DNA from 2 places in the Rhodococcoides navarretei genome. Region 1 is predicted to be linked to the other one. Evidence: predicted binding sites of a transcription regulator. Region 1 holds the regulator's gene; the other holds the start of a gene.
What was found. The regulator LexA, encoded in region 1, represses DNA repair genes until DNA is damaged. The targets are predictions, from matches to a motif close to CGAACANNTGTTCG.
Positions count from the first base shown of each region.

Region 2: the regulator LexA is predicted to act here: its motif matches at 6,225-6,238, upstream of AABD04_RS06930 (HNH endonuclease signature motif containing protein).

Region 1 is NZ_JBBPCN010000001.1:2,844,264-2,851,947, forward strand. It holds gene hrpA (ATP-dependent RNA helicase HrpA) at 1-2,510, shown strand, start outside; gene nrdR (transcriptional regulator NrdR) at 2,523-2,987, opposite strand; gene AABD04_RS13350 (hypothetical protein) at 3,088-3,483, opposite strand; gene lexA (transcriptional repressor LexA) at 3,826-4,509, shown strand; gene AABD04_RS13360 (acyl-CoA dehydrogenase family protein) at 4,586-5,728, opposite strand; gene AABD04_RS13365 (uracil-xanthine permease family protein) at 5,881-7,152, opposite strand; gene ptsP (phosphoenolpyruvate--protein phosphotransferase) at 7,173-7,684, opposite strand, start outside.
Region 2 is NZ_JBBPCN010000001.1:1,396,749-1,404,432, reverse strand. It holds gene AABD04_RS06960 (ATP-binding protein) at 1-368, shown strand, start outside; gene AABD04_RS06955 (hypothetical protein) at 492-707, opposite strand; gene AABD04_RS06950 (pseudouridine synthase) at 804-1,679, opposite strand; gene trhO (oxygen-dependent tRNA uridine(34) hydroxylase TrhO) at 1,683-2,525, opposite strand; gene AABD04_RS06940 (alkaline phosphatase D family protein) at 2,547-4,196, opposite strand; gene AABD04_RS06935 (cryptochrome/photolyase family protein) at 4,324-5,796, shown strand; gene AABD04_RS06930 (HNH endonuclease signature motif containing protein) at 6,253-7,684, shown strand, end outside.

The sequences.
Region 1 (7,684 bases):
GGGACGGCATCGGACTGCTCGAGGAACTCGGGGCGCTGAAGCCTGCCACCAAGGACGGCACCGCGGAGCTGACCCCCATCGGCCGGGAACTCTCGGCACTACCGGTCGATCCTCGGATGGCGCGGATGCTCGTCGAGGCCAACGGCAACGGCTCTCTTCGCGATGCGCTGGTGGTCGTGGCGGCCCTGTCGATTCAGGACGTTCGGGAGCGTCCCGCCGAGCATCAGCAGGCGGCGGACGAGAAGCATGCGCGTTTCGCGGTGGAGAACTCCGACTTCCTCGCGTACGTGAAGCTGTGGACCTACTTGCGCGAGCAGCGGAACGAGTTGTCGTCCAACCAGTTCCGACGCATGTGCCGCACCGAGTTCCTGCACTATCTACGTATTCGCGAGTGGCAGGATCTGCACGGCCAACTGCGTCAGATCACCCGTGGGCTCGGGTGGACAGTGCCCGACGCCGACTCCACCGAGACCGCCCTGCATCAGTCGCTACTGTCCGGGCTGCTCTCGCACGTCGGCCTCAGGGAGGGTGACAAGCGCGAGTTCCTCGGCGCACGTGGGGCGCACTTCGCGATCTTCCCCGGATCGGGTCTGTTCAAGAAGCCCCCGCGCTGGGTGATGGCCGCCGAACTGGTCGAGACCGGACGCCTGTGGGGCCGGATGGCAGCTCGCATCGAGCCGGAGTGGGCCGAGCGGTTGGCACCGCATCTGGTCAAGAAGACATACTCGGAACCACACTGGTCCATCAAGCGAGAATCGGCGATGGCCTACGAACGGGTGACGCTGTACGGCATTCCGCTGGTGACGCAACGCCCGGTGAACTATCACCGCATCGATGCGGAGGCGTCCCGCGAACTGTTCATCAGACATGCGCTGGTGGAGGGTGAATGGAAGACCCAGCACGCGTTCTTCCACAAGAACAGGGCTCTGCTCGACGACGTAGGCGAACTCGAACACCGAGCGCGGCGACGAGACATCGTCGTCGACGACGACGCCCTCTTCGACTTCTACGACGCACGCATCGCCCCGGAAGCGGTGTCGGCGCGGCACTTCGACACCTGGTGGAAGAAAGCCCGCAGGCAGGATCAGCACCTGCTCGATTTCACCACCGACACCGTCGTCAACGCCGACGCAGCCTCGGTACTGACCGGCGCGTATCCCGACGCGTGGCGACAGGGCGAGATTCAGTTCCCACTGACGTACCAATTCGAGCCGGGTACCGCCGCCGACGGAGTCACCGCACGAATTCCGATCGCACTGCTCGCCCAGGTACAACCGGTGGGATTCGACTGGCTGGTTCCGGGCATGCGCGTCGAGTTGGTGACGTCGTTGATCAAGACACTGCCGAAGGCGCTCCGTCGCAACGTCGTTCCGGCACCCGACTTCGCCGCCGCGGCACTGGCGGTCATGAAGCCGCGAGCGGAAACCTTGGTGACGGCCTTGGCACGCGAGTTGTCGCGGGCCGCGCAGTGCCACATCACGGCGAAGGACTTCGATACCGCGGCCCTGCCCGAGCACCTGAAGATGACCTTCACGGCCGTCGACCCGTCCGGAAAGGTGTTGGGCAGCAACAAGGATCTGATTGCTCTGCGCACGAGCCTGTCCGGAGAGGTGGGTCGTCAGGTCGCGAGCGCGGTCGGCGATGCAGAGCGCGCGCCGTCACTGGCCTGGACCTCGGGCACGTTGGGACGGTTGGAGTCGACCGTCACCAGAGAGGTCGGCGGTCAGAAGGTCACCGGCTACCCCGCGTTGGTATCCGAGGGGCCGGGCGTTGCGGTTCGAGTCCTCAGCACCCCCGCCCAGCAGCGCGCAGCAATGCGTTCGGGCACCAGAACTCTGCTGTTGTCGACGGCACCGAAGGGCACCAAAGCCCTGCTGGCCGGTCTGCCCACTGCCGAACGCCTTGCCCTCGGCCAGAATCCGTACGGCGGCGTCGATGCGCTCCTCGAGGAATGCCGAGTACTCGCGGTAGAGGAAGCTATGGATGCGCACGGTGGGCCCGTCCGAGATCCGGATGCCTTCGAGAAGTTGAGGGCACTCGTCAACGCCGAGGTTCCACGGCGCACTGCCGCGGTGTTGGCCCTGGTGCGCCCCGTGCTGACGGCAGCTCTCGCGCTGTCGGCGCAGCTACAGGCGTCCTCGGGTGAACCCGCCGACGATGTTCGAGAACAGCTCGACGGCTTGGTCTTTCGCGGGTTCGTCACCGAATTCGGTTCTCGCAGACTGGCAGACCTTCCGCGCTATCTTGCTGCGGCGACCAAGCGGCTGGCTACGCTGCCGAGCAGTGCCGGCCGGGATGCGGCGGCGATGGATGTACTCGATCGGGTGTACGCCTCGTACGGACGACTGCTGGATTCGCTTCCGGAGAACAGAAAGAACAGTTCCGGCGTACAGGAACTGTTCTGGATGATCGAGGAATTGCGCGTCGGGCTGTTCGCTCAAGGGATCCGTACGGCGTATCCGGTGTCGGAGAAGCGCGTCGAGAAGGCGATCTCGGATCAGAATCGATGACGCGCGGGGCTGTCAGTCGATGTCGGCGGACTCGCGATGCTTGCGGAGTTCGTGGATCTCTTTCTCGAAGTCCTCGGCCGAGCTGAACGAGCGGTAGACGGAGGCGAAGCGCAGGTAGGCCACTTCGTCGAGATCGCGGAGCGGACCGAGAATGGCCAACCCCACTTCGTTGCTGGGAATCTCGGCGGACCCTGCTGCGCGGATGGCGTCTTCCACCTGCTGAGCCAAGAGATTCAATGCGTCGTTGTCGACGTCCCTTCCCTGGCAGGCGCGCCGAACGCCTTTGACCACTTTTTCGCGGCTGAACGGCTCGGTCACACCGCTGCGCTTCACGACGGCCAGCACTGCGGCCTCGACCGTGGTGAATCGACGACCGCACTCCGGGCAGGAGCGACGCCGCCGGATTGCCTGCCCCTCGTCCATCTCACGCGAGTCGACCACGCGCGAGTCGGGGTGCCTGCAGAACGGGCAATGCATGGGGGAGCCTCCGTCGTATCCAACGCTCCGACGACGAGCACGCGCATCGGAGCAGTCAGTCGAGGATACTCAGTGCTGCTGGGCACGATGGGGCCGGTGGTCATCTGCCCGTTGTGTACTCGACGACCGCTCCGTCGTGTACTTCGACCACACCGGCCGGCCCCACGCCTGCGTCGGGTGCAGCGGCCCGTAGGTTCGCGATGCCGATCAGGCCGCCCGCGACGACCACAACCGCCAACATCCACAGCACGAGCGATCGCATTCGGACCGGCTGACCGGCGAAGTGCGCCGAGGTCTCGTCGAACTCGCGATCGGCGGCCTCACGATCGGTGACGTCGGTCCAGGTCGGCTCCAGAACCGGTAGGCACGGAGTCGTCAGCGCACCGCGCATCTCGATGGAACTCCGCAGCGCGGGACGAGCACGGCGACGACGCTCGACGACAGCGGACCGGGTACGGACACCTGCGGTGGTGGGGCGATCGGTGGTGATGGTCATCGGAACCTCGTCTTCGCTCGGTGGATCGATTGTTCGATCAGGCGTTCGATGGACGCTTGTTCGAAGTTCTATCACGAGGCTCCGACAAAGTCTGTAGAAAACGCGACACGAGTCGAACAGATGTTTGATTCAACAGCTGATACACGCTAGATTCGTGCCAGAAACCACACGCCACACGAGTCGACACCATCAACTCCAGTCCGCGCAGACCTACCACGCAGACCGGATCCAGAACACCAGCAGGAGGCCGACAGCATGAAGGACGAGACCTCGACGAGGTCGACCACGCGTTCCACGAAGACCGCAGCGGGAAAGCCGGCCGCAGAGCCGACATCCAAGGCCATGGAGGTCGGTACCGACATCAGTGCTGGGCTGACCGAGCGGCAGCGGAAGGTGCTCGAGGTCATTCGCGCCTCGGTCACCGAGCGCGGGTATCCACCGAGCATTCGAGAGATCGGTGACGCGGTCGGCCTCACGTCGACCTCGTCCGTCGCCCACCAACTCCGGACGCTCGAACGCAAGGGCTTCCTCAGGCGCGACGCCAACCGGCCCCGCGCCGTCGACGTCCGTGGCCTCGACGAGGTGCAGGCCGACCAGGCTGCCGCCGCGGTCGACGGTTCGCCTGCGTCCGAGGAACAGGATCGGTTGCCGACTCCGACGTTCGTTCCGGTACTGGGGCGGATCGCAGCAGGTGGCCCGATTCTGGCCGAGGAGGCCGTCGAGGACGTGTTCCCGCTCCCCCGCGAGCTGGTCGGTCAGGGTTCACTGTTTCTGCTCAAGGTGGTCGGCGAGTCGATGATCGACGCAGCCATCTGCGATGGCGACTGGGTGGTGGTTCGCCAGCAGTCCGTGGCCGACAACGGCGACATCGTGGCTGCGATGATCGACGGCGAGGCCACCGTCAAGACGTTCAAGCGGTCCAAGGGTGAGGTGTGGCTGCTGCCGCACAACCCGCTGTTCGAGCCGATTCCGGGCAACAACGCCGCGATCCTCGGCAAGGTCGTCACCGTGATGCGCAAGCTGTAGGGATCGTCACCGTGGTGACACGCGAAGGGCCGCAGCACACTGTGCTGCGGCCCTTCGCGTATCTCGGATCAGCGGATCACAGATTCAATCCGCGGCCGATGATCTCCTTCATGATTTCGGTGGTGCCGCCGTAGATGGTCTGCACACGAGAATCCATGTACGCCTTGGCGATCGGGTATTCCTTCATGTAACCGTAGCCGCCGTGCAGCTGCAGGCACCGGTCGATCAGCTTGACCTGATTCTCGGTGGTCCACCATTTCGCCATCGCGGCTTCTTGGACGGTCAACTTCTCTGCGTTGAGAAGTTCGATGAACTTGTCCACCATGATGCGGGTGGCAGTGGTTTCGGTGGCCAACTCCGCCAACACGAACCGAGTGTTCTGGAACTTACCGATCGACTTGCCGAAGGCCTTGCGGTCGCGGCAGTACTGGATCGTCATGTCCAGTGCCGATTCCATTGCCGCAGCGGCGACGACAGCGATCGACAGGCGTTCCTGAGGAAGGTTCTGCATGAGGTAGATGAACCCCATGCCTTCTTCACCGAGCAGGTTGGCGGCGGGCACGCGCACGTCGGTGAAGCTGAGTTCGGCCGTGTCCTGGGCCTTCATGCCGATCTTGTCGAGGTTGCGGCCTCGCTCGAATCCGGGCATGTCGCGTTCGACGACCAGCAGGCTGAACCCCTGTGCGCCCTTCTCGGGGTCGGTGCACGCCACGACGATGATCAGGTCGGCGTTGATTCCGTTGGTGATGAACGTCTTCGAGCCGTTGAGCACCCAGTCGTCGCCGTCACGCACGGCCTTGGTCTTGATGCCCTGCAGGTCGCTTCCGGTGCCCGGTTCGGTCATCGCGATCGCGGTGATGAGTTCGCCGGAGCAGAATCCGGGGAGCCAGCGCTGCTTCTGCTCGTCGTTGGCGAGATCGATGAAATACGGCGCGACGACGTCGTTGTGCAGGGTGAAGCCGATACCGCTGTACCCGCCGCGGGTGGTCTCCTCGGTGACGATGGCGTTGTAGCGGAAGTCCTTGACCCCGCCGCCGCCGAACTCCTCGGGCGCTGCCGTTCCGAGGAAGCCCTGCTTACCGGCCTCGACCCAGACGTCGCGATCGACGATGTTCTGCTCTTCCCACTTCGCGTGGTTCGGCGCTACGTGCTGGTCGAGAAATTTCCGGTACGACTCCCGGAACAGCTCGTGCTCGGGCTCGAAAAGTGTGCGTTCCACGAATGTCTCCTTGTTCGGTGCATACCGGCAGCGACCACGCGAAATCTCTACGGATTTCGGTCGCCGGTACGACTGACGTCACAGGGGAACACTACGTCCGCGGGGTCGGGGCGGTCGATGACCAAAACGCGCGCGATCCGTGACCGACCCCGCTAACGACCTCGTGTGCCTGCACTCCTCGCGAGTGCCGAGACGATCGGGTAGCCGAGCAGGATGCCCACCGAACCCCATGCGATACCGCCGAGCTCGACCGATCCGACGGACAGTGTCAGGTCACCGATACCGGCGACGAGCGCCGCAGCGACGACCATGAGATTGACCGGATCGGTGAAGTCGACCTTCGCGTCGGTCCAGATGCGCACGCCGAGCAGCCCGATGAGGCCGTACAGGACCAGCGTCGCTCCGCCGATGACACCGTCGGGCACGGTGAAGATCAGGGCACCGAACTTGGGCGAGAACGCGAGCACCATCGCGGTGATCGACGCGACCCAGTAGGCGGCGGTCGAGTAGACGCGCGTTGCGGCCATGACGCCGATGTTCTCTGCGTACGTGGTGGTTCCGGAGCCGCCACCGGCTCCGGCGAGCGTAGTCGCCAGCCCGTCCGCGATCAGTGCGTCACCGGCCACATCGTCCAGGTTCTTCCCGGTCATCGCGGCGACGGCTTTGACGTGCCCCACGTTCTCGGCGACGAGAACGATCACCACCGGCAGCGCGACCAGGATCACCGACAGCTCGAACGACGGCCCCCGGAACTCGGGCAGACCGATCCAACTCGCCGCGCTCAGTGCGTCGAGACGCGGTTGCGCTATTCCCCCGGTAACGGCGGCGAACACCCAACCCAGAACGACTCCGACCAGAATTCCGAGTCGCCCGATCAAGCCCGGTCCCAGCGCCGTCGCCAGCAGAATTGCGATCAGAGTGACGGCGGCGATCAGCGGCTGTGCCTCGAACGACGTCGTGGCGGCCGGTGCCAGGTTCAGTCCGATCAGCACGACGACCGCACCGGTCACGACGGGCGGCATCGCCGCCTCCAGTACCCGCTGGCCTGCGAACTTCACCACGAAGCCGACGGCTGCCAGTACAACGCCGACACACAGGACGGCTCCGAGTTGGGCCGCGGGTCCGTCCGCCTGGGTGGCACCGAGAGGGGCCAGGAATGCGAAGGACGAACCCAGATAGCTGGGTACCCGGCCTCTGGTGATGATCAGGAACAGCGCCGTTCCTATGCCCGAGAACAGCAATGTCGTCGATACCGGGAAGCCGGTGATCGTCGGAACCAGCAGTGTGGCGCCGAACATTGCGACCACGTGCTGCATTCCGATGCCGATGGTGCGCGGCCACGTCAATCGTTCGTCGGGCGAGACCACCGCCCCGGCCTCGACGGCTTTTCCATTTCCGTGCAGCGTCCAACCCAGATTTCTCATGATGGGAAGAGACTATTGCGTCAGCCGAGTATCGCGCTCACTGCCTCGCGGGCCGCGGCGGTGCTGTCCGTTTTCAGGGCTGCGGCGGCCGCTTCCTTGCACTGAGCGAGCGTGACCGTCGCCAGCTTCGAACCCACGTGCGCGACGGCAGCCGATGCAGCCGAGAGCGAGGTGATGCCGAGTCCGACCAACACGCAGGCAAGCAGTGGATCGGCAGCGGCTTCACCGCAGACTCCGACGGGCTTGCCCGCCTTGGCTCCCGCCGCCGCGGTGTGCGCCACCAGCGCCAGCACGGCCGGCTGCCATGGATCGGTCAGGCCGGCGAGCTGAGCGGACATTCGGTCCGCGGCCATCGTGTACTGAGCGAGGTCGTTGGTGCCGATGGACAGGAAGTCGACGTGTTCGAGGATGTGTTCGGCGAGCAGAGCGGCGGCGGGGATCTCGATCATGACGCCGGGGGTGAGTCCACGCTCGCGGACGTCGGCGGCGAAGTCCTTCGCCTCCAGCGCGGTTGCAATCATCGGAGCCATCA
Region 2 (7,684 bases), 1.4 Mb from region 1:
TGGAGGTCCTCGCAGTGGAGGGCTCCTTCGCCTCCGTGCTCGGTGGTGCCCCCGCAGCAGCAGTGGTGTTCACCCGCGACGTCAACGCCCGCACCGCAGCGGATCCGACCGTCAAGGAACTCGAGACTGCGCTGAACACCGCCGAGGACGACGCCACCCGCTCGGCCCTGCGCGTAGAGCTGGCCACCGTGCGAGCGAACGCCCGCAACGCCAAACTCGGTGAAGTGGCAGCCGAATTCGAGGCCATCCACAACATTCAGCGTGCGCAGAACGTCGGATCGGTGCACCACATCGTCCCCGCCGCCGAACTGCGCCCGCAGCTGGTCGCAGCCATCGAACGCGGAATGGCGCGGTCGCTGGCGAAGTAAGGCTCAGGCTCCACGCAAACGCGCGCGCGTTTGCTGGATGCGAGCGGAATGGTTACCTATTCCGCGAGCGTCTGGCGAATGCGCGCGCGTTTGTCGGTTCAGGGTTCAGCGAAGGGGCATGCGCTACCAGGGGGTCACGTTTGTGGCGACGATACCGGTGCATTGACCGGTGAAGATGGTCAGTCCGCAGGCCTCCCAGAACTGAGGAATCGTTTCGATCAAGTCCACCAGACCGCTCGAGCTACCGGTGCTCGCACTTCCGGTATCGGCCACCGCGACTGCCGGCGACGCGATGGCGATGACTGCGGCTCCCAACACAACAGCAATACGACGCTTCACGCTGTTCTCCTCTTCTCTTCGTCGGACATGGTTCGCTCGACACGCTAACCTCGCGTCCCCATTGTCACAATCGTCCGAACGAACGATTCGAGCCCATCAGGCGTCGAGTTCCCGGGCACTGACGAAGCTCTGGGGCTCACCGGTGAGCGGGTCCGTGAAATTCAGCGCCCGAGCGAGAAGTTGCAACGGCCGGGTGAAGTCGTCCGCCGGGACAGAGGTGAACTCCGGATAGTACGGGTCGTTCACGATGGGAATACCCAACGAGGACAGGTGGATCCGCAGCTGGTGGGTCTTGCCGGTCTTGGGGAAGAGTCGATAGCGGGAACGATCGCCGATCGTGTCGATCAGTTCGATCCGGGTCTCACTGTTCGGCTCCCCCGGCTCCTCGTACGCCGTCATGACCCCGTGTTCCTTGAGGATTCGGCTACGCACGACGCGCGGAAACTCCAGCGCGGCATCGAATCCCGCGACGGCCTCGTACTCCTTGGTGACGTTGCGCGAGGAGAAGAGTTCCTGATACGGCCGTCGGGCATGCTTGGTCTTGGTGAAGAGCAACACTCCGGCGGTGGCGCGATCGAGTCGGTGCGCGGGCGTCAGGTCGGGGCAATCGAACTGCCTGCGCAGCCGCACTGTCGCGGTTTGGGTGACGTGCCGACCACGCGGGATAGTGGCGAGGAAGTGCGGCTTGTCGACCACCAACAGGTCGTCGTCCTCGTGCAGGATGCCGATCTCGAAGGGGACCGGAATCTCCTGCGCTGGAACGCGATAGAAGTACACCTGACTGCCGGCTCGGTACCGCGTGGCGTCGGAGATGGGCCTGCTCTTCTCGTCCACCACTTCGGCGTCGTGCATGGCCCGTCGCCAGTCGTCATCGGGCAGCTCACGTTCGAGGTACTCCACGATGGTGGTGGCCGAATCACCATGCGGCAACAGCAGTCTCAGCGGAGCGAGACCGTCCCGGAAGGGCAGCATTCTCTATGCGCAGTCTCGACAGATCAACCGCAGACCACGTCCGGCGTCGCCGTCGAAGTCCTGGTACCGCGACGTCGGATTACCGCAGGCACTGCAGCGACCGATGACGGCGGTGTGATCCGAGAAGTTCTGCGCCATCCGCTTGTCGAAGACGAACAGCGAACCCTCCCACAGCGCGTCGTCACCGAAAGTCTCTGCGTACCGGACGATTCCGCCGTCGAGCTGATACACCTCTTCGAACCCACGGGCCACCATCAAAGACGAGAGCACCTCGCACCGCACTCCCCCGGTGCAGTACGTGACCACCGGGGACTGCTTCAGGTGGTCGTAGGCACCGGAATCGAGTTGGGAGACGAAGTCCCTGGTCGTCTCGACGTCGGGCACCACTGCGTTCTTGAACTTGCCGATCTGCGCTTCGAAGGCGTTGCGGCCATCGAAGAACACGACGTCGTCGCCGCGGGAATCGACGAGCTCGTGCACCTGCTGCGGGCTCAGATGAGTCCCACCGCCGACAACACCGTCGGCATCGACCTTCAACTCGCCGGGCGCACCGAACGTGACGATCTCGTCGCGCACCCGCACACTCAGGCGCGGGAAATCGTTGCCGAGTCCATCGGACCACTTGATGTCGGCCGACTTGAACGCCGGATAGCTGCGGGTGCCGCGGACGTACCTCTTGACGTCGTCGACGTCACCGCCGACTGTCGCGTTGATGCCGTGCTCGGAGATCAGGATGCGTCCGGTCAGGTTGCTGGACGCGGCCAGCGTCTGTTGCCACAGCCGGATCGCGTCGGGATCGGGCAGCGGAGTGAACACGTAGAACAGGACGATTTTCGGTACAGCCACGCCGACCAGTATGGCGCGTTGTCAGGCAGGTGGTGCCGCCGCCCGGACGCGCTGGGTGCCGGAGTCCACGGTGAAGCCCGCTCCCCAATACACGCCGGTCTGCGGATTCTCCTTGGCGGTGAGGAACCAGTGGTCCATCCGAGCCGCCGTCTTGGTGACCTCGAAGACGCCGAAACCGTGACTGTCGAGGTCGACGAACTTGACGTGCTGGTTGAGCGCCTTGAATGCCTCCTCGGCGACCCGGCCCAGTGTGTGCGGCGGAGTACGCGTCAGGTCGTCGATGTTGGCCGAGCTCACCGAGGTGACGACCAGCTCGGTGGCGGCAGGTTCGGTGGTGGCGTACTGGGCCGCATCGAGGGGTACCTCGCAGGCCCAGGCCGAGTGGATGTCGCCGGTGATGAACACCGTGTTGTCGACGCCTGCGTCCACGATGGCGCCGAGGAGCTTGCGTCGATCGGCGGTGTAGCCGTCCCACGGGTCGGCGTTGTACGGCAGACCGCCCTCCGGGATCCCGAGCAGCGACGTGACCGCCCTGGCGGCATCGCGATCGAGCGGCGGGATGAGAGTGGGCGTGATCATCACCGGGTTGCCGACGATCTTCCACTGCGTCGGCGACGAGACGATGCCGTCGGTGAGCCACTGCATTTGCTCCGCGCCGGTGATGGTCCGGTTGGGCGAATCCACCTCGGGCCCGTTGAACGGCAGCACCTGCTGCGAGCGGTAGGTGCGCAGATCCAGCATCGAGAGCTCGAGGAGGTTTCCGAACCGCAGCCTGCGATAGAGGTGACGGTTGGTCGCGGTGCCAGCCGCTCGTACCGGCATCCACTCGTAGTACGCCTGCTCGGAATGGGCCTTGCGGGTGGACCAATCGCCCTCGGTGCCCGGAGTGTGGTTCTGCGCGCCGGTGTCGTAGGCATCGTTGGCGGATTCGTGGTCGTCCCACGTGCAGATCCACGGCACACCGACGTGCGCGGCCTGCAGATCGGGATCGGACTTGTACTGGCCGTGACGCTGCCGGTAGTCGGCGAGCGTGACGATCTCGTGGGTGGGCGAATGCTGGCGAATCACCCCGTCGCGGCCCGGGAATCCGCCCGTCTCGTACTCGTAGATGTAGTCACCGAGATGGACGATCGCGTCGAGATCGCCGCGCGCGGCCAGATGCCGGTACGCGCCGAAGTAGCCCGACTCCCAGTTGGAGCACGAGACGACTCCGAAACGCATCGCGTCGATGTCGGCGTCATTGGCCGGTGCGGTGTGCGTGGTTCCGACGGCCGATGCCGCGTCGCTCGTCCGGAAATCGTAGAAGTACGTGGTGTCTGCGCTGAGGCCGTCGACGTCGACTTTGACTGTGTGGTCGGTGTCGGGGCCGGTTGCGACGGTTCCGGAGGAGACGACGTCGCCCATGTCTGCACTGCGGGAAATCCGCCACGTCACCGACACCTGCGGGCCGACGCCGGAGCCCGGGGTGGCGTCGGGCGTGGGGGTGAGCCGAGTCCAGAGGACGATCGCGTCGGGCAACGGATCTCCCGATGCCACCCCGTGCAGAAAGCCGCGGTCGCTGCCCTGAGCGAATGCGGTCGCCGGCAGTGTCGTGGCCACTCCGACCACCGCGACGGCCACCGACGACGAGCGAAGAAACGTCCTTCTGGAAAGCGCAGACTCAGCGTGCATCGGGTCAGTCCATGCGATGGATGGTCGGTGGTCAAGTAAGGCGCGCCTGGGTCGGCCGCAGTGTTCACCAGCCGGCCATGCGCCGGACGCTGGTTTGCCTTCGTCGCTGCGGGAGAACACTCCGAGAATGGACGCTCTGTGGTTGTTCGGTGATCAGCTCGGCCCGCACTTTCACTCGGTGGACGAGCACGCCGACCGAGATGTGCTGATGATCGAGTCCCGACGCGTGTTCCGGCGTCGGCGATACCACCGGCAGAAGCTCCATCTCGTGTTGTCGGGGATGCGTCATCTGGCCGACGAGCTGGGTGATCGCGCCACCTACCTGCAGACCGAGACGTATCGCGAAGGGTTGGCCGAGTACGGCAAACCCGTGGTGGTGTTCGAGCCGACGTCACACGCGGCGGAGAAGTTCGTCGCCGCGCTGCACGAGGAGGGACTGGTCTCGAAGATTCTGCCGACGCCGATGTTCGCGCTTCCCCGCGCCGAGTTCGCCGAGTGGGCGGCCGAGCGTGGGACCTTCCGCATGGAGACGTTCTACCGCGAGCAACGCAAGAAGTTCGATGTGTTGATGGACGGTGCCGACCCGGTCTCGGGTAAATGGAACCTCGATGCCGAGAACCAGTCGCCACCACCGAAGGGACGCTTGACCCTGGGTGTGGAAGAACCGTGGTGGCCGACCGAGGATGCCATCGACGACGCGGTTCGTGCAGATCTCGACTCGTGGGACCTCGATACCGTCGGAGTCGACGGGCCTCGCGTGTTCGCAGTGACCGCGGCCGAGGCGTCGGAGGCGTTGTCGCACTTCATCAATTACCGCTTGGACGATTTCGGTAAGTACGAGGACGCGGTGATGGCCGACGACTGGACGATGTCGCACTCACTGCTCTCGGTCCCGCTCAATCTCGGCCTGCTGCAACCGTTGGACGTGGCACACGCAGCCGAGGACGCCCACCGAGACGGCACCCCGCTGGCGAGCGTGGAGGGTTTTGTTCGGCAGATCCTCGGCTGGCGCGAATACGTGTGGCACCTGTACTGGCATCTGGGGCCGGAGTACCTCGAGCGCAACAAGCTCGAAGCCCATGAGCCCCTTCCGAGTTGGCTGACGGAGTTGGACGGCGACGCCGTGGTGGCGAAATGCCTGTCCAGCACCGTCGACGGCGTGCGCGACCGCGGCTGGGTGCACCACATTCCCCGACTGATGATCCTGGGAAACTTTGCGCTGCAACATGCGTGGGACCCACGAGCGTTGACCGACTGGTTCGCAACAGCTTTCGTCGACGGGTTCGCCTGGGTGATGCCGGTGAACGTGATCGGCATGAGCCAACACGCGGACGGCGGGGTGATCGCCACCAAGCCCTACGCCTCGGGCGGGGCGTACCTGAACCGTATGACCGACTACTGCAAGCCGTGCGAGTTCAACCCGAAAAAGCGACTGGGCGACGACGCCTGCCCCTTCACCGCCGGCTACTGGGCATTCGTCCACCGGCACCGCGAGATGTTGGCGCTCAATCACCGCACGGCGAGGCAGGTGTCGTCGATGAACCGATTGAGCGACCTCGAGCAGGTGCTGGAACAGGAACGGCAACGCGAGGTGTATTGACGCGTTTCGGCAAAGTTGAGCACGGCCGGACCCTGTCGAGTGGTCTCTGTTGGTATCGACTGCTCAACGCGCACCACTTTCACCGAGTCGCTGCCATGGGAGCCGGCCGTATTCCACGGTTCCTGCCTCAGCCGAACGCTTGAATCAGCCCACCGCAGACAAAGGACCCCCGAATCCTCGAATAGGGCAGCCGAATTGGTACATCAATGGTGGGCAGATTCGGCGTCGCCGCGGACGACAACACCGAGCTGAACTTCGAGAGCGTTGCGCTCTGTACGGAACCGTCACCGCGGAGTCACTGTGTCGCGGAATGGCCGTCTCGTTGCGATCTCCAGGTGCGACGGACGTCTACCATGACACACCGACAGGTTCTGTATATCGAATAGTTAAGCAGTGCAACAGTTTTCGATTCAAGCATGCTTGCCAGTCGAACGCACGTTCGATACACTTCTCTTCATGACCACGGAAATCTGGCAACTGAGCGAGAGCGAACTCCTCGCCGACGCTGCCGCGGTCTCCCATGAGATTCAGTTGTTGGAGGCCCGGCGGATCGCCCTCGTCGCCGAGATCGACACCCGCGTCTCCCGTGAGAAACTCGGCTTCCCCGGACCCGCAGGGTGGCTGACCTCCACCACCCTGCTCTCGCCGTCCAAGGCCACCAAAATCGTCGCCCTCGCCCGCGGCATGAAGAACTTCCCCGATATCGCCGACGCCGTGAATACCGGCGTCATGTCCGTCGATCACGCCGCGCTGATCCTCACCTTCGCCGAAACCCCACCGAAGGACCTCCCGGAAGAGGGTCGCGTCATGGCCCGCACCGCGATGATCGCCGCCGCGACCGGGCCCGAAGCGCGTACCGGCCGGATCCGGGCAGCGATCACCAAGCTCGAGGACGAGTTCGGCGGCAAGACCCCACCACCGGAGAACACCGACCGCAACGAACTGTTCGCGTCGACAACCTTGAACGGACGTCTGGTGGCGAAGATGGATGTCGACGCTGTCACCGGGGAGAAACTCCTCACCGCCCTCTCACCCCTGACCGAACCGCAACCCGCCGCCGACGGCACCCCAGACGACCGCAGCCCCGCCAAACGGCGCGCCGACGCCTTCGGACACATCCTCGACCAGTACCTCGCCTCGAGCAGCCGGCCCATCGAAGGCGGCGAACGCCCCCACCTGAACCTGCACATCAACCTGCGCGACCTCACCGACCTCCGCGACAGCGCCGACACCGCCGACGACATCGAAGATGACATCGCCGACGACGAAACTGCACGCGCAGCAACCGAATCCGACACTGTCGATCCGGTCGACATCAACACCGGCAACCCCATCGACACCGACGCAGCAACCGAGCCGGACCCCGAAAACGGCAGCGGCAGTGGCAGTGGCAGTGGCAGTGGCAGTGGCAGTGGCAGTGGCAGTGGCAGTGGCAGTGAAGATGACCGCGGTGAAGCGGATCGCGGGGCGTATCGTGACCTGTTCGGCGACGGCACGTCGGTCGGATGGCTCCCCTGGATGGGACCACTCTCCCGCAACACTTCCCGCCAGTTGGCGTGTGATTGTGTCCTCACCGCCATCGTCATGGACGAACAGGGCAACCCGCTCAACCTCGCCCGCACCGCCCGCACCGTCTCCGCCAAACAACGCAAAGCCCTCACCGCCCGCGATCACGGCTGCGCGTTCCCCGGCTGCGGAAAACCCGCCGCCTGGACCGAAGGACATCACATCTGGCACTGGGCCGACGGCGGCCCCACCGACATGAACAACCTCGTCCTGCTCTGCGGATTCCACCACCGACTCATGCACCACAGTGACTGGGAAGTGTTCATCGGCAACGACAACCATCCCTGGTTCGTACCACCGGCCACCGTCGACCCGTATCGAC